DNA from 2 places in the Rothia sp. SD9660Na genome. Region 2 is predicted to be linked to the other one. Evidence: predicted binding sites of a transcription regulator. Region 2 holds the regulator's gene; the other holds the start of a gene.
The links. Region 2 encodes LexA, which represses DNA repair genes until DNA is damaged. Its sites were predicted from a motif close to TCGAACANNTGTTCGA; they were not measured.
Positions count from the first base shown of each region.

Region 1: the regulator LexA is predicted to act here: its motif matches at 6,606-6,621, upstream of ruvA (Holliday junction branch migration protein RuvA).

Region 1 covers NZ_CP125946.1:1,147,489-1,159,133, forward strand. The annotation lists gene QM007_RS05625 (NADH:flavin oxidoreductase/NADH oxidase) at 23-1,108, shown strand; gene QM007_RS05630 (HIT family protein) at 1,147-1,695, shown strand; gene QM007_RS05635 (hypothetical protein) at 1,827-2,804, opposite strand; gene QM007_RS05640 (Mur ligase family protein) at 2,849-4,156, shown strand; gene QM007_RS05645 (type 1 glutamine amidotransferase) at 4,156-4,935, shown strand; gene QM007_RS05650 (YebC/PmpR family DNA-binding transcriptional regulator) at 4,997-5,755, shown strand; gene ruvC (crossover junction endodeoxyribonuclease RuvC) at 5,778-6,449, shown strand; gene ruvA (Holliday junction branch migration protein RuvA) at 6,636-7,253, shown strand; gene ruvB (Holliday junction branch migration DNA helicase RuvB) at 7,261-8,298, shown strand; gene QM007_RS05670 (preprotein translocase subunit YajC) at 8,408-8,755, shown strand; gene secD (protein translocase subunit SecD) at 8,841-10,586, shown strand; gene secF (protein translocase subunit SecF) at 10,579-11,645, shown strand, end outside.
Region 2 covers NZ_CP125946.1:1,715,152-1,726,796, forward strand. The annotation lists gene QM007_RS08095 (DUF1844 domain-containing protein) at 250-669, shown strand; gene QM007_RS08100 (SseB family protein) at 666-1,586, opposite strand; gene priA (bifunctional 1-(5-phosphoribosyl)-5-((5-phosphoribosylamino)methylideneamino)imidazole-4-carboxamide isomerase/phosphoribosylanthranilate isomerase PriA) at 1,586-2,317, opposite strand; gene QM007_RS08110 (CG2302 family histidine operon protein) at 2,372-2,542, opposite strand; gene hisH (imidazole glycerol phosphate synthase subunit HisH) at 2,546-3,226, opposite strand; gene hisB (imidazoleglycerol-phosphate dehydratase HisB) at 3,226-3,858, opposite strand; gene QM007_RS08125 (histidinol-phosphate transaminase) at 3,912-5,021, opposite strand; gene QM007_RS08130 (LysM peptidoglycan-binding domain-containing protein) at 5,097-5,699, opposite strand; gene lexA (transcriptional repressor LexA) at 5,918-6,634, shown strand; gene QM007_RS08140 (ATP-dependent DNA helicase) at 6,649-8,685, opposite strand; gene hflX (GTPase HflX) at 8,682-10,286, opposite strand; gene QM007_RS08150 (class I SAM-dependent methyltransferase) at 10,374-10,979, shown strand; gene QM007_RS08155 (class I SAM-dependent methyltransferase) at 10,881-11,597, opposite strand; gene dapF (diaminopimelate epimerase) at 11,598-11,645, opposite strand, start outside.

The DNA.
Region 1 (11,645 bases), 570 kb from region 2:
CCATTTGAAAGGCCGAATGAACATGACTTCGCCCCTCTTTGAACCCTTCACTCTGCGCTCCATGACCACCCGTAACCGTCTTTGGGTTCCGCCCATGTGCCAGTACTCGGTCGAACAGCAGGACGGCAAGCCCACCGCCTACCACATTTCCCACTACGGGGCTCTAGCCCGGGGTGGAGCCGGGGCCGTCATTGTCGAAATGACCGGCGTTGAGCCCGCCGCCCGCATCAGCCCCTACTGCCTGGGCCTATGGAGCGACGAACACACCGAGACTTTCAAGCCGGTCGTTGACGCTATTCATGCCGGGGGAGCCAAGGCAGGTATCCAGATTGCTCACGCGGGGCGTAAGGCCTCAACCCCCGGCGAGCTGGTGCCGCACGATGGTGGTTCTCTGGGCGAGGACGAGGGTGGCTGGGTTACGCTGGCCCCGTCCGCTCTTGCCTACCCCGGCTTGAAAGAACCAGAGGAACTGACCGAAGAGAAAATTGACGATCTGGTTCAGGCTTTCGCTGCGGCTGCCGCCCGCGCGGTGGCTGCTGGCTTTGACTTCATTGAGATTCACGGGGCTCATGGCTACCTGATGACCCAGTTCCTTTCGCCCCTCTCTAACCAGCGAGACGATTCCTACGGTGGCTCCCTGGAAAACCGGGCCCGCTTCGCGCGCAGGGTTGCCCGTACCATGCGCGATGTCATGCCCGCAGAGATGCCGCTCATCGTCCGCCTGTCGGCCACTGAGTTTGTTGACGGTGGCATTACTGTCGAGGAAACCTCACAGGTGGTGCGCTGGCTGGCTGAGGACGGCGTAGACTTTGCCGATATTTCCACCAGCGGTAACTACCCGGCAAAGATTAGTGTTTATGCGGGCTACCAGGTTCCTATGGCCGCTCAGGTCAAGTGCGAGAGCGGTCTGCCGGTAGGGGCTGTTGGCATGATTAACTCACCGCGTCTGGCTGAGTTCATTGTAGGGTCGGGGCAGGCTGATGTGGTGCTGGTGGGCCGGGAGGCTCTGCGTAACCCCGCCTTCGCCCTGCACTGGGCTGATGAACTCAAGGTCGATATCGACTATGTGCCTGCCCAGTACCAGCGGGCCTGGCGCACCCGGCGCTAGGCGGCGTCCTACCTGCCCCTCGGGATAAACTGAGGGGTATGGTAGAAATTCCCGACTACACCACCGACGATTTTGAGCTGCCGGGGGTTCCGGACGCCTTCCAGCGGCTCTGGACGCCCCACCGCCGCGCCTACGTAAAGGGCGGGCAAAAGGACTACACCGAAAACACCTGCCCCTTCTGCGAAGCCCCCACCCACGATGATGCCGAGTCGCTCATCGTGCACCGTGGTGAGCACGCCTACGTCATTCTCAACCTCTACCCCTACAACCCCGGGCACCTGCTGGTCTGCCCCTACCGGCACATCCCCAACTACGACGACGCAACACTCGAAGAAACCGCCGAAATTGCTGCCCTCACCCAGAAAGCCATGGGAATTCTGCGGGAGGTGAGCCGCGCAGCCGGCTTCAACATCGGCATGAACCAGGGCAAGGTCGGCGGGGCAGGGGTCGCCGCCCACCTGCACCAGCACATTGTGCCCCGCTGGAGCGGTGACACGAACTTCCTGCCCATCGTCGCCGGCACCAAGACGGTCACGCAGACCCTGGACGAGATCCGAGACCTGCTCAGCACTGCCTGGGATAGCTAGGGGAGGCAGCAGGCAAGCCAACTAAGCCCGCTGGCTCGGGGCTGGCGTGAATGATATCGAGCGCCCCAGCGCGAGATATCAGAGGGTCGGCGGGCGTTTGGCTTGCCTGCTGCCTTATATCGACTATCTTCCTAGAACAGCAATTCCTGCACGGACGCCGGGGGAGTGAGTTCCCCGTGCTGGCGGCAGGCCCTGTTGGAGAGCTCTGCGGTGTTGATGAGGAAGGTCTGGTCGGGGTCGCCGAAGTGGGCGGTGAGAAATTTGCCGGTTCCACCGGTGATGTAGAAGCCGTGGGTGCCTTCGGTGAGGGTGGGGTAGCCGGTGAGGGGCTCGGGGTTTTCTGCCCGTAAGGACGCGTAGGCTCGGCTCATCGCGACGGATGGCACCCAGCGGTCTGCGGTGATATCGAAACCGTCGATGGTGTCTTGTGCGTCTTCGAGCGCCCAGGTGGCGTTTTCTACAGCCATGTAGTGTTCAGATTTGAGGCGTTCGGTGCTGGCGGGGTCGACCCAGGCCTTATATTTGGTAGAGGCCCGTTTGAACTGGGTGAGGTTGGCCTCGTGCGAGACCAGGTCTTCGAGCTGGCGCACGATGATGCCGGTGTCTGCTCGGGCTACGAAGGTGGCTGCGGCAACAGCTTGATCGTCCAGACGGCGGGGGTTGGAGTGCAGGGACGCGGTACCGACCTTAGATGTGCTATCGGGAAAAGTGGCAATGTAGAGGTAGTGTTCAAGGTTGACATAGGCCAGAGCTGCCTCGTTCATGCGGGAGCCCAAGTGAATGCGGTGAATAGGTGCGAATTCGTCGCGGGCCAAGCAGGAGTCGCACTGCTTGCCCTTGGTGATGATGGTGTGGTTGGGGCAGGGTTCTAGATGAAAGCCGACACTATCGAGGTTGGCCCGTGAGTAGCCGCTGCAGTAGGTGCCGCCACCGCGGACGTCCGCCGGGAGGGCAGTAAATCCGAGGAAGCTACCCGGGGTAACGGCGATAGTTTCAATCTCACCGCTAGGTTGACCATCAAGAAGAGGCTCAACTTTAAGATAGGGGGCCCTGTCGCGCCAAGTGATGTCACGCCAGATAAATTCGAGGAAGGGTACAAGCTGGTTCATGGAAGTAGTCATTACAGGTTCGAAGCATACACAAACCCGGTAAGATAGTCACCATGTCACGACCTGTTGTTCGCCTTGTTGGCCAAGGCATTCGTTATGCGACCAAGTTGCGCGGGGGCGGCTCTGCCTTCCCGGGCTTGGTCATGGAGAAGTTGCACCCGAATTTTGTGGCGGAGGAGCTGGCTAAGCTGCCGCGTGGTGTCGTTGTTGTTTCGGGTACGAACGGTAAGACGACCACCACTAAGATGGTGGTGCAGCTGCTGGAAGCCCAGGGCCTGAAGGTCTTTACCAACCGCACCGGGTCGAACTTCGTGCGGGGTGTGGCTGCTGCTCTGCTGGGTGATATGAACCTGGCTGGCAAGCTGGATGCAGACATCGCTGTGCTTGAGCTGGATGAAGCCCACGCCGTTCATTTTGTGCGTAAGGTCAAGCCTAACTATGCGCTCCTGCTCAACGTCTTGCGTGATCAGCTGGATCGTTTCGGTGAGATTGACACAACCCGCCGTATGCTGGCTACTGTCGCCGGTGCAACCACGGGCACAGTCGTGCTCAACCGCGAGGACCCGCGCATTCGCTCTTTGGCTCAAAATATTCAGCCTGGCACTCAGGTCAGCTATTTTGGTCTATCCGAGAAGCTGCGTGCCCTCTTCCCCTCCGACGACGATTTGCGCACCAGCCCCGAGGGGGCCGAGCGCGCGGACGCCGGTCTTCTGGCACCAGAGCTGCCGGCGGCGTCCGTCCTGCTCAAGGACTTCAAGGGAACCGCCGCCACCTTTGATGTTGCAGGCAAGGAGCTGGCGGGCACCATTAACCTCTACGGTGTCTACAACATCTTTAACGCTGCGGCAGCAATGGCCCTGACTCGCGAGGTTATGGGAGATGCTCTCAACGAGACTAAACTTCTGGCTGAACTTGAGCATATTGCCCCGGCTTTTGGCCGCGGTGAAACCCTCAACGTTAACGGCCAGACCCTGCAGCTACTTCTGGTGAAGAACCCCAGCGGGTTCCGCCTGTCGCTGGCGTCCGCCGATGCCAAGGACTACGCCACCATGATCACCATCAACGACGCCTACGCCGACGGCCGCGACGTTTCCTGGCTCTGGGACGTCGACTTCCACTCCCTAACCCAGGGCGGCGTCACCATGGTATCGGGCGTGCGCGCCTACGACATGGCCCTGCGCCTGCAGCACGACGATGTTTATGTAGAAAACATCAACGAGGACCTCGAAGAAGCCCTGGCCACCTTTATTGCCAAGTCAGAGGGTCGCCCCATGCGCATCTTCTGCACCTACACCGCAATGCTGGCCATCCGTAAGGAACTGGCAAAAATCACCGATGTGGAGGAAATCTAATGAGCGATTTTGAGAACGCACCGGTCGAAGCGGGCGAGCAGATTATCACCCAGACCGGCAACAACAAGAGCCTGAAAATTGTGCAGCTCTACCCCAAAGACATGAACATCTACGGGGACTGGGGCAACACCCTGTCGCTCTCCCGCCGGGCCCAGGCCCACGGTTTCACCACCGAAATCGTTGACTACAACCCCGGTGATGAATTCCCGCTCGATGGCGATATCTTTGTGGGTGGCGGTGGCCAGGATTCAGGCCAGTCCGTCATCCAAGATGACCTACTGGCTAACGCTGAAACCCTGCGCATGCTGGCAGAAGACGGCACCCCCATGCTGGTCATCTGCGGTCTTTACCAGCTCTTCGGTAGAGAGTTCAAAACCGTAGGCGGCGTCACTCTCAACGGTATTCGCGTCTTTGACGCTAAAACCGTCGGCGGCGAAGAACGCCTGATCGGAAACATCGTTGAGGAATCTGAAGAGTTCGGCACCATCATCGGGTTCGAAAACCACTCGGGGCTCACCTATCTCTCCGGCGACACCAAGCCCCTGGCCACCGTCACCAAGGGCGAGGGCAACAACAAGGAAGATTCCGGCGAGGGCGCCCGCGTCCACAACGTCATTGGAACCTACCTGCACGGCTCCCTGCTACCCAAGAACCCGGCCATCTCGGACTTCCTCATCAAGCAGGCTGCTATCAAGAAGTACGGTGAGTTCACCCCCGTCGTCATCGACGACACCCTCGTGGAAAAGGCGCGCGCCTCAGCGTCCGCCCGTCCACGCTAGAATAGTACGAGGTACATCGCGCCCGCCCGCGTGCAGGCGCACCAGACGAATAAGGAGAATCATGTCAGGTCACTCCAAATGGGCCACAACCAAGCATAAGAAGGCAGCCATTGACGCCAAGCGCGCCAAGGCCTTCGCTAAGTACATTAAGGCAATTGAAGTTGCAGCTCGCATGGGTGGCCCCGACCCGGCAGGTAACCCCGCCCTCGACCTTGCAGTATCAAAGGCCAAGAAGAACTCTGTTCCCAACGACAACGTTGAGCGCGCTATCAAGCGCGGCGCCGGTCTAACCGGTGAAGCCGTTGACTACACCGAAATCATGTACGAGGCCCGCGGCCCCCAGGGTACCGCCCTCTACATTGAATGTCTGACCGACAACCGCAACCGTGCAGCCGCTGAGGTTCGCACCGCAGTTACCCGCAACGGTGGCACCATGGCGGACTCCGGATCTGTAGCCTTCCTCTTCGAGCGCAAGGGCGTTGCTGAAGTTGCTAAGACCGAGGGCCTGACTGAGGATGACGTCCTCATGGCAGTGCTCGACGCCGGCGCTGAGGAAGTCATCGACGAGGGTGAGATCTTCACCGTTGTCTCAGAGGCAACCGACCTGCCCGCTATCCGCAAGGCTCTGGAAGAGGCTGAGCTCGAGTACAACAACGACGACCCGGTCTTCCGCCCCACTATGCAGGTAGACCTGGACGCCGAAGGTGCTAAGAAGTTCCTCAAGCTTGCCGACGCCATCGAAGAACTAGACGACGTACAGAACGTCTACTCCAACGCAGACATCAGCGAAGCCGTTATGGCCGAGCTCGAAGCTGAGTAACCAGCAGGGAAAGGAGGAGCGCGTGGCCCCGGCTCACGGCACCTCACACCAGCGCCCGGAACCCGCACCGCGAGTTCCGGGCGCTGCCCGCATTCTGGGGGTCGACCCGGGTCTCACCAGGTGCGGTTTCGGTTTGGTCGATATGACGTCCAACCGCAAGGCCCATTTCGTGAACGTGGGGGTGGCTGGTACTGCCGCATCAGAGAGCCTGGACGCCCGCATCCTCAAGATTCTGCGCGCCGCCGAAGCCTGGCTCGATACCTACCAGCCCGATGCCCTGGCCATTGAGCGAGTTTTTGCCCAGGAGCAGGTCAATACCGTTATCGGAACTGCCCATGCCTCAGGCGTGGTCATCGCAGCTGCCGCTGCACGCGGTGTGCCGGTACACTTTCACACCCCCTCAGAGGTTAAGGCGGCTGTGACGGGCTCCGGACGCGCCGATAAGGCCTCGGTGGGTCGCATGGTCACCCGCATTTTGGGGCTTGACACGATGCCCAAGCCTGCAGACGCGGCGGACGCCCTCGCTCTAGCTATCTGCCACGGTTGGCGCGGCGGTGGTATTGGCTCGGGCATTAACATGGCAGCCACTACCCAAACCCATCAGGGGTCAAACCCGGCGGCAGCACGGCGAACGTCCCAGCTCACCCCCGCCCAGCGGGCCTGGATGGAGGCAGAGGCAAGGGCACGAAGGTAGGGCGAGGGTCTTGGGTAGGCGGCGGACTCACAGCGAAGCTGCTGGCTCGGGGCTGGCGTGAATCGCGTAACGAGCGTAGCGAGTCGCGCGAGAGGGTCGGCAGTGAGCGTGAGTCCGCTGCTTGCCCGCAACATACAAGACACACGTTTCTTGTACTAGTACATATATTCGAATAGAATTGGTTTCATGATTAGCTCACTGACCGGTACCGTGACCCACCTGGGGTTGGAGACCGCTGTTATCGATGTAAACGGTTTTGGCATGCTGGTGCACCTCAACGCCCGTACCGCCTCGCAGCTGCGCCTGGGGGAGAAGGCAACGGTTCTGACCACCATGATTGTGCGTGAGGACTCCATGACCCTCTACGGCTTTGCTGACCCTGCCGAGCGTGAGGTCTTTGACATGATGCTGTCGGTGTCGGGTATTGGTCCGCGCATTGCCCTAGCTGTGCTCGGCGTGCATACCCCGGCCGAGGTTGAGCGCGCTGTGGCCACCGGTGACGATAAGGCCTTCACTAAAGTACCCGGTATCGGCCCCAAGGGGGCGCGCCGTATCGTCCTGGAGCTTGCTGGCAAGCTGATTTTGGCAGACGGCGCTACCGACCAGCTGCCGATTGACCAGGGCGTGAGCTGGAAGCCTCAGGTGCAGGACGCCCTGACCAGCCTGGGCTGGAACGAGCGCGATGCAGTCAGTGCCATCGAGTCCTTTATCGAACATTACCCGAAGGCCGAGACCATGGGTGTGGCTGAGGCCCTGCGTTCCGTGCTGGCCTCACTGGGTAACCAGAACACGGTAGGTCGATAGGTAATCTATGAGTCAGTTCCCTCATGCCGATGGGCAGATTCCCGGCCAGCGCCTGGTTTCGATGGATGAAGAACCCGAAGAAAAGATGATTGAGGCGGCCCTGCGCCCCAAGTCCCTTGATGACTTTGTGGGCCAGCAGCGCGTGCGTCAGCAGTTGTCCCTGGTGCTTGAAGCATCGAAGATGCGCGGACGCTCGGCCGACCACGTGCTCCTGTCGGGCCCTCCCGGCCTGGGTAAGACCACCCTGGCCATGATTATTGCTGCCGAGATGGATGCCCCCCTGCGTATTACCTCCGGCCCGGCTATTCAACATTCGGGTGATCTGGCTGCGATTCTCTCCTCTTTGACCCCGGGCGAGGTGCTCTTTCTCGACGAAATCCACCGAATGAGTCGCCCGGCTGAAGAAATGCTCTACATGGCCATGGAAGATTTCCGAGTGGACATCGTGGTGGGTAAGGGAGCCGGTGCTACCTCTATCCCGCTAGAGCTACCGCCCTTCACTTTGGTGGGGGCAACCACTCGCGCGGGCCTGCTGCCCGGGCCCTTGCGTGACCGCTTCGGCTTTACCGGACACCTAGAGTTTTACTCCGTGGCCGAGCTGGAAAGCGTCATCCGCCGGTCGGCTGGCCTGATGGAACTCAATATCAGCCCCGAAGGCTTTGCAGAGATTGCGGGTCGGTCCCGGGGCACGCCTCGTATCGCCAACCGCCTGCTACGTCGTGTGCGTGACTGGGCTCTGGTGAATGGTATTGACCGTATCGAAGCCTCAGCCGCTGCCACAGCCTTGAATATGTATGAGGTCGATGAGCGCGGCCTGGACCGCCTAGACCGTGCTGTGCTCGAAGCTCTGATTACTAAGTTCGGCGGGGGACCGGTGGGCCTCTCAACCCTAGCTATTGCAGTGGGCGAAGAGACCGAAACCGTCGAGACCGTTGCCGAGCCCTACCTGGTGCGTGAAGGCCTGATTGGGCGCACACCCCGTGGACGTGTTGCCCTGCCTGCGGCCTGGGAACACCTCGGACTGGAGGCTCCGGACCTGTCCTAACGGCAGGGTGCCTGTAATATCAAGGAGCAGCCAGCCAAGGGCAAGGAACTTAGCATAGAATGGGGACTTAGTTTGTTCACCCCCATCAACCACGTTAAGAGGGATTCTCGTGCAGTCAGGCTCACCCCTGTTTATGCTCTTACTCCTAGGCATCATGATGTTGGTACTTATCGTGCTACCAGCACGCCGCGCCAAAAAGGCCCAGCAGCAGATTAAAGAACGCCATGACGCCATGGTGCCAGGTACCCAGGTCATGACCAACTTCGGTCTCTACGGATCGGTAGTCTTCATCGACAAGGAAGCTAACACCGCTCACCTGGAAATCGCCCCCGGTACCGTGGCCAAGGTCCACCTCATGACCGTCACCAGCATCGAGGATGACACCGCTACCACGCCGGTAGCTGACGCCGAGCGTCCTGTCATCCAGGGTGAAGTCGCAGACGACCCCAAGAACTAAACACTATTCTCAGGTGCGCTACCTCTTTTGTGGAGGTGGCGCGCCTTTTCATGTTTCACTAACCCACTCACCTGAAGGGGTACCGATGGCTCAACCATCCCACGCCACCAAAGCCAGAGGGGCACTTGCCTCGATGGCCCTGGTGTTGCTTTTACTGGCCGGAGGGATCTTCGGCACGACCTTTGCCGGGGGCACCTGGCTTCCCAAACTGGCTCTCGACCTTTCTGGCGGCACCCAGCTGATTCTCTCGCCAGAGACCAACGATTCCTCTGGCGAGGAAATTACTGCTGAGCAGCTCGACCAGGCTGTTGAAATTATCCGCCAGCGCGTCGATGGCGCGGGCGTGGCGGAAGCTGAAGTGACCACCCAGTCGGGCCAGAACGTCGTGGTTTCTGTGCCCGGCACTTTGAGCTCAGAAACCCGCGATCTGATTCAGACCTCGGCGCAAATGAGCTTCCGCGCGGTCATCAACGCTGGCACCCCGCAGGCGGTTACGGCGGACGCTACCGCTGCCGAGGACGCCCTGCCCTCACCGACGGCTGAACCCACCGACGGGTCCGACTACAACTGGGTGACAGGCGACCTTTGGCGCCAGTACGAGCAGCTGGACTGCACTATCCCCGCCAATGTGGATACCACCAACCAGGATCCCAATGCCGCCATTGTTGCTTGCGCATCAGATGGTAGTGAGAAGTACATCCTGGGCCCCATCGAAATCGAGGGTACCGATATCGAGACAGCCTCCTACTCCCAGGTGGCTAGCTCAACCGGTTACGCGACCGGCCAGTGGGGCGTGAATATCGTCTTCAACGAGGCTGCTACCCAGACCTTTAAGGACGTCACCACCCGCCTGAACGCTATTCGCGGCACCAACGCGTCCGACCCCCGCGCCCGTTTTGCCATTATGCTGGACGGTCAGGTGCTCTCTTCCCCGGTCACCCAGGCAGTGATTACCAACGGCCAGCCTCAGATCACCGGTAACTTTACCGAAGAAGAGGCAGCCAACCTGGCTGAGCAGCTCAAGTACGGTGCCCTGCCCATTAGCTTCACTATCCAGTCGGAGCAGCAGATTTCTGCAACTCTGGGTGCTGACCAGCTGAAGATGGGTCTGATTGCTGGTCTGATCGGCCTGCTGCTGGTGTTTATCTACTCCCTCTTCCAGTACCGTCTGGTGGGCCTGGTTAACATCACCTCGATTATTGTTGCGGGCCTGCTCTCCTACGGTGTGATTGTGTTGCTGGGCCACCTGATGAACTACCGCTTGTCACTGGCGGGGGTAGCCGGTCTGATTGTATCCATCGGTCTGATGGCAGACTCTTTCATTGTCTACTTTGAACGTATTCGCGATGAGATTCGTGCCGGCCGTACCATCCCTGCCGGTATCGACCACGGCTGGCTGCGCGCCAAGCGCACCATTTTGGCCTCTAAAGCCGTGAACCTGCTGGCCGCTGTAGTGCTTTACTTCGCCTCGGTCGGTAACGTGCGCGGCTTTGCCTTCACCCTGGGTCTCACCGCTGTTTCAGACCTGCTTATCACCTTCCTTTTCATCCACCCGCTTATGGTTCTGCTGGGTCGCAAGGACTACTTCCGTAACGGCGGCCGCTTCTCTGGCATGGACCCAGTAGCCCTTGGCTCCACCCCGCTCTACCGTGGTGCGGGGCGCATCCGCACCTCTGAAGAAGCTGACGGTTCCCTCTCCCTGGCTGAGCGCAAACGCCGCGAGCGCCTGGCCGCTGAGGCAGCTGAAGCTGAAGCGGCGCAGGGGAGTGCTGATGTGGAGCCCCTGCCTGCCGCAGATTCCACCACTACCGAGGAGGCTCGCCGTGGCTAATAAACTCGCTCAGTTCGGTAATGAACTGCATTCTGGTCAGCGGTCGTTTGGGTTTGTGCCTAAGCGTCGTTTGTGGCTGACGATTGCCCTGGCTCTGGTTGTGCTGGCGGCCCTGGTGCCGGTGGTGCGCGGTGGCTTCAATCTGGGTATTGAGTTCCGCGGTGGTTCTGAGTTCACCGTGTCGCAGGTGGTCGATACCGATATTTCTATCGGTCAGCAGGCGATTGCGGACGCCGCTCCCGAGGCTACCGATGTGCGCGTCACTAATATCGCTGCGGGTACCGTGCGGGCTCAGATGAGTGAGCTGACGGACGATGAGACTCTGGCAGTGGGCCAGGCCCTGCAGTCGGCCTACGGTGTGAGCGCTGACCAGGTGACTTCGTCCTTCGTGGGCCCTACCTGGGGTGCCGGGGTGACCCGGCAGGCTCTGGTGGGTCTGGTCTGGTTTATCCTGCTGGTGATGATCGGTATGGCCCTGTACTTCCGCACTTGGAAGATGTCGGTCTCGGCAATTGCTGGCCTGATCTTTACCATCGTGACCACCGTGGGCCTGTACGCTCTCATCGGTTTTGAGATTACCCCCAGTGCGATTATCGGCTTCCTGACCGTGTTGAGCTACTCTCTCTACGACACCGTGGTGGTTTTCGATAAGATTCGTGAGAATACCGAGGGGCTAGAGAAGCGCCGCGATACTACCTTTGCTGAGCAGGTGAATTTGGCGGTCAATCAGACCCTGGTGCGCTCAATCAACACCTCGATTGTGGGTATTTTGCCGGTGGGCTCGATTCTCTTCATCGGTGCCCTGCTCCTGGGCGCGGGTACTCTCAAGGACCTCTCGCTGGCTCTCTTCGTCGGTATCATTATCGGCACCCTGGGCACCCTCTTTGTGGCGGCTCCTGCCTACGCTGCCCTGCGTCTGGGCGAGAAGGGCGTGCGTGAGCATACCGAGCTCGTCCGCCGGGCCCGCCAGGGGCAGGTAGAAGAGGGCGATGAGCGCGAGGACGTCGACGCGCAGCCGGCTGCCCCGGTGATGGTCACCGTGCATTCGGTTAACCTCGA
Region 2 (11,645 bases):
GGACGCCGGCAGGCGGCGCTGCTACCATTTTTGCTTCCCAGAGGGAGGCTGCGGGTGCTGACCCGGTCGCCAGAGTTGGCGGCAGCGGGTGGGAACCTGGGTTCCACTTGCAAACAGCTCTTAACATTACTGGGTTAGGGGCGGTTTTTCAAGGGTTTTGGCTGTTTTTCTTGGGGCGGACGTCGGTGGTCGGGTTGAGTGTGACGGGCGATTCACGCTCGGCGGGGTTGGTGTGAGATTCTAGTAACCATGAGCAACGAAACTAGCTACCGTTTTGAAGAGTCCTCTGAGCAGGGCGAGGCACTGCCTGAAGGCCTGACTGCCGAGCAGGTTGAAGAAGTTAACGCCCAGATGCGCGATATCGCTGAGGTGCCCGCTGTTGAGGTGATCACCACCTCTGCTGTTCACCTGATGAGCGCTGCTGCCGTCAAGTGCGGCCTGGCTGCTGAAGAGAACGCCGAAGACCTCAAAGATCTTGATGAGGCTCGCAAGCTGATTACCGCCCTGGCAGGTTTCGTTACCGCTGCGGCGCCCGAGATTGGTTCACAGCACGCCGCTCCCCTGCGTGACGGCCTGCGTTCCCTACAGTTGGCCTTCCGCGAGGCGTCTCCCTACCCAGATGCCCCCGGCAAGGGCCCCGGCGAAAAGTTCACCGGGCCGGTCTTCTAAGCCGACGCCAGGGCAATCTGTACAGAGTCAGCCTGCTCGGCGATGACCCGGTTCAGGGCGAGCCCCTGCTGGAAGGTCTGCACGATCTGGTTGACCTGCTCCTGGGTAAGGCCGGGCCGGAGCTTGAGCATAATCTTGAGTTCTGGCCCGTGCCCGCCGCCTGCGAGCACGCGTCCGCTCGCGGTCTGCGAGTACACGCCGGTGCCGGGGCCTGCCTCAACCGCGACAACAGCTGACAGGGGCGCAGCAATGTTGCTGAGTTCCTGGGCAACCTGCTGGTTACGGTAGGAGGGCACCCATTCTTCGCCCTTGGCAATGGCCCAGAAGGCGGGGCGGCGGAGCACGAAGGTGAGGTCAGCGCCCGGGTCTACCACGATGAGCTGGTTGTCATCTTCTACGGCTGACAGGGCGGTTTTGCGCATGTCAGCGGCAACCGGGCGAGCTAGGTCGTGCCAGGCGGTGAGCGCGTCCACGTTAGTGAAGACCGGTAGGGCACGGCGTCCGTCCGGAGCCTGAATACTGACCAGGGCCATATCCGATTCTTTGTCTGAGACTAGCCCCTGCTCGGTAATTTCTGCCTGTGATAGTTGAGCCACCACGGGTGCGAAAATGCGCACTGAGCGTAGGGCGTCAACCACGGCAACCTCATCGACCTTACCGGCTTTGAAAGCTTCAAGAACCTTGAGCAGGGCGGGGTCAGTTTTTCCGTCGTCGCCGGGGAACTGGTGGGTGTGGCTGGTTCCCTCCCCCAGGTTGCGCCCTTCCCAGGGCTGCCCGCCGGTATCGGTTTTTTGACCGGCGGACGCCAGCTGGGCAGCGATATGTGCAGGTAACTCCCGGCGGGGTGCGCTGGGGTCTCCGGGGTTGCCGTGCCCGTGGGTGTGGGCGCGGTGCACGCGATCTGAAAAGTCTGTCACTAGGGGCGACCTGCGACGTCGAGTGCCTGGGCCAGGGTGAATTTGCCGGCGTAGAGGGCCTTGCCGGTGATAGCGCCCTCAACTCCGTGGGGCACCATGGTGCGCAGGGCTGCGATGTCGTCCAGAGTTGCGATACCGCCGGAGGCGACCACCGGCTTATCGGTGCGCTCAGCAACCTTGCGCAGAAGTTCCAGGTTGGGGCCCTGCAGGGTGCCGTCCTTGGTGACGTCGGTGACGACGTAGCGGGCACAGCCGTCGTCATTCAGGCGGTCGAGAACCTCCCAGAGGTTGCCGCCTTCTTTGGTCCAGCCGCGGGCAGCCAGTACGTCCCCGCGGACATCCAGCCCAACAGCGATAACATCGCCGTGCTCGGTGATGACCTTGCGGGTCCACTCGGGGTTTTCGAGGGCAGCGGTGCCGAGGTTAATGCGGGCGGGGTTAAGCGACAGGGCTCGTTCCAGGGATTCGTCGTCGCGGATACCGCCCGACATCTCAATCTTGATGGAAAGTTCCTGAGCTACCTCAGTCAGAATCTCGATGTTGTCGCCGCGGCCAAAGGCAGCGTCGAGATCGACCAGGTGCAGCCACTCAGCACCGGCATTCTGCCACTCTAGGGCAGCTTCAACGGGGGAACCGTAGTTGGTTTCCGATCCGGCTTCGCCCTGCACCAGGCGCACGGCCTGGCCGTTGGCTACATCGACCGCGGGCAACAGTTCGAGACGATCAGTCATTGTTCTCTCCTTGGGAGTAGGTCGGTAAAAATCTAGGTCTAGGGGGGCGGCGGGCTAGCTGTAGTTCATCACGACGTACAGGCCGTACCCGGCAAAGGCTAGGCCCACCAGCAGCAGCACCAGCTGAGCTACCCAGGTAATTTTTTGCTTGTAGAAGGAGTAGGCTCCGCCGATGAACATCATGCCTACGGTCATGAGCAGTAGCCCGGACGTTGTAGCTGACATACCCTACTTCGCCCCGTCTAAACGCCCGGTTACAGGCAGGGAATTGATCCAGTTCTTGAGCAGGCGGATGCCAGCCTCACCCGACTTTTCGGGGTGGAACTGGGTGGCAGCTAGGGGCCCGTTTTCGACCGCCGCGATAAAGTCACCGCCGTGGTGAGCCCAGGTAACCTGCGGCGGCAGCATGGCTTCGTTGTTCTGGTCGAAGGTCCATTCTTGCACCCCGTAGGAGTGCACAAAGTAGAAGCGTTCGTTCTCAATACCGGCAAAGAGCCTAGACCCTTCAGGTGCACGGACGGTATTCCACCCCATATGGGGCACAACCTCGGCTTTGAGCTTCTCAACGGTGCCAGGCCACTCGCCCAGGCCATGGGCTTCAACTCCGTGCTCAACGCCCTTGTCGAACATGACCTGCAGGCCTACGCAGATACCGAGCACGGGGCGTCCGCCCGCAACGCGCCTGCCAATCATGCGGATAGCATCTGCTTCTTTCAGGCCGTCCATGACGGCCTTGAAAGCGCCAACGCCAGGTACGACCAAGCCGTCTGCACCCAGCACGTCTGTCTCCTTGCGGGACAGCACCACGTGGGCGCCGGCTTCTTCAAGGGCGCGGACGGCTGAGCGCACGTTCCCTGCCCCGTAGTCAAGGACGGTGACGGTGGGCTTCTGCTGTAAAGTCTCGCTCATTAGAGGGCCCCCTTGGTGGAGGGGATGCCGGCGTGGCGGGGGTCGGGCTCTACTGCCTGACGCAGGGCGCGGGCGAGAGCCTTGAACTGGGCTTCAGCGATATGGTGGGGGTCGCGCCCGCCCAACAGGGTGATGTGCAGGCAGATACCGGCGTGATAGGCAAAAGCCTCAAAGACGTGGCGCACCATAGACCCGGTGAAGTGCCCACCAATGAGGTGGTATTCGAAGCCTTCGGGCTCGCCAGTGTGGACCAGGTAAGGGCGGCCAGAAATATCGACCACGGCAGAGGCAAGAGCTTCATCAAGGGGCACGGTGGCAGTACCGAAGCGGCGGATGCCTGCCTTATCGCCCAGGGCCTGACGGAGAACCTCACCGAGCACAATGCCGGTGTCTTCAACGGTGTGGTGCACATCGATGTGGGTATCGCCGGAGCATTTGATGGTCATATCAATCAGGGAGTGCTTAGACAGGGCGGTGAGCATGTGGTCATAGAAGGGAACGCCAGTGTCGATGTCTGAGACGCCGGTGCCGTCCAGGTTAATTTCGACGCTGACGGAGGACTCGCTGGTGGTGCGCTCCATCTGTGCGATGCGGGGGCCGATGCCAGTGGATGATTCGGTGGGAACTACCATGTCTGTCTCTTTTTCTGAAGGTTCTTGCCGGGGTGAGGATGGGTGCGGGGCGCTTACCGTTCGAAGGTCTGCACGTAGTCGGTGAGGTGGTCTAAGAAGGCGCTGGTCTCTGCTTCAGTACCGGCGGTAACGCGCAGGTAGCCGGGGATTCCGTTATCGCGCACCAGAACGCCGTGCTCCAGCAGGTAGGCCCAGGCGGCTTTTTCGTCTTTGAGACCGCCGAAGAATACAAAGTTGGAGTCTGAGACAGCGGGCTCTAGCCCTAAACCGGTCAGGTGCTCTACGATACGGTCGCGCTGGGCGCGGATGTCGTCGACGTTGGCCAGCAGCTGGGTGCGGTGGCGCAGGGCTGCAATAGCGGTTGCCTGGGTGACAGCTGAGAGGTGGTAGGGCAGGCGGACCAGGCGGACGGCATCCGCCACAGCAGGGGCAGCTGCAAAGTAGCCCAGGCGGGCACCAGCCAGAGCGAAAGCCTTGCTCATGGTGCGGCTCACCACCAGGTTAGGGCGACCGTGCAGCAGGGTGAGGGCGTTTTGGGTGCGGTGCTGAGCGAACTCGGCATAGGCCTCGTCGACCACGACGATACCGTTATAGGCGACAACGGCATCGTAGACAGCCTCAATGACATCTAGGCCCAGACCTGTGCCTGTGGGGTTGTTGGGTGAACAGAGGATGACAATCGAGGGCTTGTGTTGCTCAATTTGCTCAACCGCCGATGCTGCAGTCAGTGAGTAGTCGGCTGCGCGGGTACCGGCAATAAAGGCTGTGTTGGTGCCATCTGCCAGCAGGGGGTACATGGAGTAGGTGGGCACAAAGCTCATGACCGAACGGCCAGGCCCGCCGAAGACCTGCATAAGCTGCTGAAGAATCTCATTGGAGCCGTTGGCTGCCCAGATGTTCTCGGGAGTCAGACCGTGCCCCAGGTAGTCTGCTAGCTCCGCCCTGAGGGTATCGAACTCGCGGTCGGGGTAGCGGTTGAGGGTTGCGGCAGCCTCGGCCACATCGCGCTTAATGGCCTCGATGACTTCTTGCGGCATGGGGTGGGTGTTCTCGTTAACGTTGAGGGTTACCGGAACATCAATCATAGGTGCGCCGTACGGTGAACGGCCCCGCAAATCTTCGCGCAGGGGCAGGGTTTCGAGTGCTGTGGTAGTTTCGGTCACTCCCCTAGTGTAGCGACCTAGCCCCGTACGCTGCATTCTTGTTTCGCAGTCTGGCATAGGGCACCGCTCTTTTTCTTATTGTGACCGAGTGTAGACAGGTACCTCAAGAACCTGACCGGGAACCAGCTGTGCGCTGGTGAGGTCGTTAATCTGCATGATGCGATTGATGACGTCTCGATTGTCTTCACCGGGTGCCACATCTGCTGCGATGGTCCAGAGAGTATCGCCGTGCACAACGGTGACCGTTTGGCTAACCGGAACAACAGGTTCGACAGTGGCACTCTTAGCTTCGCCGGGTGCAAGGAAAGTCAAAGCACCGAGAACCACAAGAGCCACGAGAGTGAGTAGAGGCAGGCCCCTAAAAACCAGGCGCCCCCGGCGGGTCAGATGGATTTTCTGGCGCTCCTTCTTCGCACTCTGGGGTGGTTCTACTACTGCACTAGGTTGCTGCGCCGAGCCAGAAACAGCAGGGCGGGAAGGCAGATTCCGCAAGGAAGCTACAGGTTCAGGGCGAGCAGGCACAGGTGCCGCAAAACGAATACGGTACTGGGGTTGTCGCAGTGCCCCGGCTGATGCGGGTACCTGCGGGTGCTGGCGGACGGTAAAAGTAGCAGCCTGATCAAGGGGCTTCTTCAAAGAAGTACGAGCCATAAACTCGGGCAAGGCGATGGTGCTCATAAGTCTTTCTCCTGATTCACGCTCAAACATTCAACCAAAAGTCGAATCTTTGTTCTAAAATTTCTTCGTATCTATGTTCTATCAGAAAAATCGAACATAGTCGAGAAAAATTAGAACAAATGTTTGAATAACCTGTTTGCTTGGCATAGTCTTAGAAGACCACTTGATAGTGAACACCGGGTGGCTGACATTTTAAGAACCAACAGAGACGAGATACCGTGAGCGAACGAACTCCGCAGACTCCGGCAAGCCCGCCCCACAAGGGCTCTCGCCCCCTCACTGCCCGCCAGAAAAAAATTTTGAGCGCCATTTCAAGCGCTATTGATGAGTACGGCTACCCGCCGTCTATGCGTGAGATCGGCGACCTTGTAGGTCTCGCTTCACTCTCATCTGTTACCCACCAGCTCTCTCGCCTCGAAGAGATGGGCTATATTAGGCGCGATCCCAAGCGTCCTCGCGCTATTGAAGTTCTCACCGGCGAGACCTCCCCCGAAGAAGCAAAGCCTGAAACCAGCGTCATCGCCCTGCCGATTGTGCCCACCTTCGCGCAGACCGACGATAACCTCGCTACCGTTCCCCTGGTGGGCCGTATTGCTGCGGGCTCGCCCATTGCCGCTGAGCAGGCAATTGAAGACGTCATGACGCTCCCCCGCCAGCTCGTAGGTCAGGGCGACCTCTTTATGCTGCGCGTCAAGGGGGACTCCATGGTCGATGCTGCGATTTGCGATGGCGACTGGGTGGTAGTGCGTGCCCAGAACACCGCCCAGAACGGTGACATCGTCGCGGCTCTGCTCGACGACGAGGCCACAGTGAAGACCTTCCGCCAGCGCGATGGTCACACCTGGTTGCTGCCCCAGAACACCCAGTACGAGCCCATTCTGGGCGATAAAGCCACCATCATGGGTAAGGTCGTCTCCGTACTGCGCAGTCTCTAAGACCTAGCCTCTAACTAGTCGATTGACTGCTTGAGGCGCTCGAGCGCCCCCAGCACGACGTCCTTGCGGGTAGTAGTCCAGAAGGGCGGAAGGGACTTCACCAGGTAGGAGCCGTAGCGCTGAGTAGCGATGCGGGAGTCAAGGACGGCCACAACTCCCCTATCACCCACAGACCTCACTAGACGCCCTGCCCCCTGAGCCATACGGACCGCTGCGTGGTAGGCAGACACAGCCATAAAGCCATTGCCCCCGGCAGCTGCTACCGCCCGGGTACGGGCCTGCGACAGCGGATCATCAGGGCGGGGGAAGGGAATACGGTCCATCATGACCAGGCGGCAGGAATCCCCGGGTACATCCACGCCCTGCCAGAGGCTCATGGTGCCAAAAAGGCAAGAATCGGTATCGTCGGTGAACTCTTTAACCAGGGCACGCAAGGAAGACTCCCCCTGCAGAAGAATATTGAGGTCGGTTCGTTCCCGTACATACTCGGCAGCTAGTTCTGCCCCGCGTTTTGAGGAAAAGAGCCCCAGTGCACCGCCGCCCGAAGCCGTCACCAGTTCCACAATCCGGTCCAGCTGTTCCAACGAGACTCCCCGCCCGGGTTTGGGCAGGTCAGACGCCAGATAAAGAACTCCCTGCTTGGGGTAGTTGAAGGGTGAGCCCACGTCGATACCGTCCCAGCGCGGAGAGTCCTTACCCATCAGCCCCAGGGCACCAGCGGCGGCATCAAAACTTTCTCCCACTGTCAGTGTTGCGGAGGTGAGCACCACGGTACGGTTTTCGAAAAGACCCTCGCGCAGGTAACCAGCGACCGAGATAGGGGCGATATTCAAGGTGGCAGGGTCGTCATCGGCAGCAGCGACATAGCCCTTGCCAGGTTCCCAGGAACCGGTACGAGACACCCAAATCACCTGATACAGAGGGTCAGCGGTCAGCATTTTCTCGGAGGTTTCGTGTACTTCGGTCAGAGCCGCCCGGGCCATCTGACGTCCGGCGTCGCCGTCCTTGTCGCCACTCTTCGTATCGGTGAGGGCCTGACGCGCTGCATCACGCACGCGTTCCATGGCAGCGGCAACCCGGTCAGGCAAGCCCTTGGGCATCATCTCGGCGGGCACCCCGTTGAGAGAATCGTCAAGAGCGAGCGCTGCCTGTTCTAATGCCTTGTGGTCGGCGTCCGTATGCCGTTTGAGACTGCGGGCGACCTTGGTAATAGCGGCCGGCGAGAGTGCCCCGGTGACAGCGCCGGTGACGCGATCAGCCAGTTCGTGGGCCTCGTCGATGATGGCGATGTCGTGGTCGGGCAGCACCGCAGCGCCCTCAAAGGCATTAATCGCCAGCAAGGCGTGGTTGGTAATGACGATATCTGATTCAGTAGCCCTGGTTCGAGCCATCTCGCTGAAACACTCTTCAACCAGGGGGCATTTTTTGCCCAGGCATTCTGAGGCGGTGACGGCTACCTGCCGCCATGCCTTATCGCTCACGCCTGGCAGCAACTCGTCGCGGTCGCCGGTGTCGGTGGTCTGCGCCCATTCGCGAAGGCGCACAACCTCCTCCCCCAGTTTTCCGGCGGGGCCGGTGGAACCGGTAGCGGCATCCATATCGAAAAGGGCATCGCCGTCGTCCTCGGGGTAGCCGCCTTCGAGCTTATGCAGGCAGACGTAGTTGTTGCGGCCCTTGAGAATAGCGACGTCGGTTTCATGCTCGGGTTCATCGCCCAGGGATTCCAGCAGGCGCGGAATATCGCGGTTGACAATCTGCGATTGCAGGGCCAGCGTTGCGGTAGCTACCACGATAGGTTTTTCTGCTGTTTGGGCAGCATGAATGGCGGGTACTAAGTAGCCCAGGGACTTACCGGTACCGGTGCCAGCCTGCACCAGCAGGTGTTTTTCGGTGTCGAGAGCGCGGGCTACGTGGGCTGCCATGGTCCGCTGGCCGTCGCGCTTCTGGCCGCCGGAGCGCTCCACGACGGTGTCGAGGAGCTGTAGGACGGGCTTGGCTCCGGGCAGGGTCTCTAGCTCCTGCCCGGTGGGTGCGGTGACGTGTTCGTTCATGCGCGCTGAGTTTCAACCGCCCCTGAGGCGATAGCTTCGTCGATTTCAGGTTGCAGTACTTCAAGAAGGTCTTCTTCGAGCACGTACTCAGTAAGGTCAGAGGCAACTTCTTCGCGCACTAGTGCCTGAACGTAGGTGCCGTCTTGCACAAAGGCAGTGCGCAGAATCTCGGCGTCCCACTCGTGCAGACGGGATACCACGCCACCTGCTGAGAAGGGTACCAGCAGGTTGAGTTCAATGGAGGGGCGGGGAATGGTGTCCGCAATCTTCTGCTGTAGCTCCTCAATTCCCTCACCGGTACGGGCTGAGACCACAACGTGGTTGGGTTCTTTCTGCCGCAGGCGCTCAATGACGAAGGGGTCAGCCGCATCTGCCTTGTTGAGCACGATGATTTCAGGGATGTTCTGGGCATCAACCTCGGTGATCACCTGGCGGACAGAATGGACCTGCCCCTCGGGGTCGGGGTGGGAGACATCCACAACGTGAACGATCACATCAGCGTCGGCAACTTCCTCAAGGGTGGAGCGGAAGGCCTCCACCAGCTGGGTGGGCAGGGCGCGCACAAAGCCGACGGTGTCAGAGAGGGTGTAGCCCACGCCGTCCGGAGTCTGGGCCTTACGCACGGTGGGGTCCAGGGTCGCGAAGAGGGCGTTTTCAACCAGCACGCCGGCGTCGGTGAGGCGGTTGAGCAGGGAGGACTTACCGGCGTTGGTATAACCGGCAATCGCAACGGACGGCACCCGGTTACGCTTGCGGTTCAGACGCTTGGTCTCGCGTGCAGGAGCCATGGCCGCAATCTCTCGCTTGAGCTTGGCCATGCGGGCGCGCAGACGGCGGCGGTCCATTTCAATCTTGGTTTCACCGGGGCCGCGGGAACCGATGCCTTCACCACCGGCGGCACGGCCACCGGCCTGACGGGACAGGGAGGCACCCCAACCGCGCAGACGCGGCAGCATGTATTCGAGCTGGGCCAGCTCAACCTGGGCCTTACCTTCACGCGACTTAGCGTGCTGGGCGAAGATATCAAGAATCAGGGCGGTGCGGTCAATGACCTTGACCTTGACGATATCTTCAATAGCACGGCGCTGGGAGGGGGCCAGTTCAGCATCCACAATCACGGTATCGGCGCCGGACGCCTCAACGATATCTTTGAGTTCCAGCACCTTGCCGGAGCCCAGGTAGGTGCCCGGGTCTGGCTTCAGACGACGCTGCACCAGACCGTCCAGAACCTCTGAACCGGCAGTCTCAGCCAGTGCCGCCAGCTCACGCAGGGAATTCTCAGCTTCTTCCAGAGTGCCCTCTGACCAGACGCCTGCCAGTACAACGCGCTCTAGGCGCAGCTGGCGGTATTCGACCTCGGTAACGTCATCAAGCTCGGTGGAGAGGCCCGCTACACGGCGCAGCGCTCGACGCTCTTCAAGATCTACCTGGTCGCCGTCGTATTCAGAGTGTTCACGCTGGTTATCTGAGAGTTCGCGGGCCCTTTCATCGAGCACACTACCGTTGCCCGCTGCCCGCCCCAGCACGCGGTCTACCGTGAGTCTCAGCTGTTCATCTGAGGGAAGTTTAGGGTCATTGCTGGGGTTTGAAGTCTCGGTCATAGTACCTTTCGAGGTGGTTTGAGGCGTCCTTCTATTCTAGCTTTTCCGGGGCGGTAAGGGCAGGGGCTTAGCGTAGAATGAACGTCTATGAGTAGCGCGCACTATTTTTCTGAAAACCCCACCGGAGATTTCTCACCCCAGCCCGTAACTGTTGAGCTGGGCGGACGCCGGGTGCAGGTTCTGACCGCTTCCGGCATCTTTAGCCCGGGTGGGGTTGATAAGGGAACCCGTATTCTCCTGGATGAGGCCCCCGCTCCGCAGGGGGTGCGCATGCTCGATATCGGGTGCGGTTGGGGCCCAATTACCCTGACCCTGGCTATGGCAGCGCCTGATGCTGAGGTCTACGGGGTCGAGGTGAACTCCCGCTCTGCCAAGCTTACCGAAATGAACGCTGAACGCCTGGGCCTGACCAACGTGACGGTCTCAGCCCCCGATGCACTCGATGAGTCGCTGACCTTTGACACCATCTGGTCTAACCCGCCCATTCGCGTAGGTAAGGACGTGCTACACGGTATCATGCACACCTGGCTGCCCCGTCTTACTCCCGGCGGTACCGCCTACCTGGTCGTTCAGAAAAACCTGGGCTCAGACTCTCTACAGAAGTGGTTGGCCGCTGAGTTCCCCGAGCTGGAGGTAGCCCGCTACGCTACCTCGAAGGGTTTCCGAATTCTTGAGGTGCACCGCCCGGCGTAGCACCATCACCGCATCGGGTATGGTTGCGGGTTCGCCCTCGGGTGAGGTGATATCCCGAGCCCACTCTTCAGCCAGCACAATCTCAATATCGTCGCGGCTGTGGGTGAGGGCTCGTGCCTCTTCGGCAGCCTTCACCATTCGAGCCCTGTGCTTGCGGGCGTCCTCGGGGTCTGCAAAGGAGGGCGCACCTGCGTGCGCCACCGAGATAAGCTCTCCACCGGGTTTCAGCAGGTCCAGGGCCGCTGCAAGCAGGGGCAGGCGGTCAAAGTCAGCGTAGGACTGCAAGAAGCTAGTGACAATCAGGTCAAAACGCTGGTCGGTAGACCAGTCGGTGAGATCAGCGTCGATAAAGCTGGCCTCCAACCCCTCGGCTGCCGCGCGGGCGCGAGCGCGCCCTACCGCGACGTCCGAAATATCGATGCCGGTAGCCTGCCAGCCTCGGGCTGCTAGCCAGAGCACATCCCCGCCTTCGCCGCAACCAAGGTCAAGGACGGTGCCGGGGGCGCGGTCGCCGATGAGGGTAACGAGTGAGGCGTTGGGCTTGCCCGACCACATCTGTTCCCGCTCTGAGTAAATCTCGTTCCAGAGTTCCCGGTTGTTTTCTACGTTGTCAGCCATTTAGCCCAGCAGAACCTTACCGGTCATGGCGGCCGGCCCTGCCAGGAC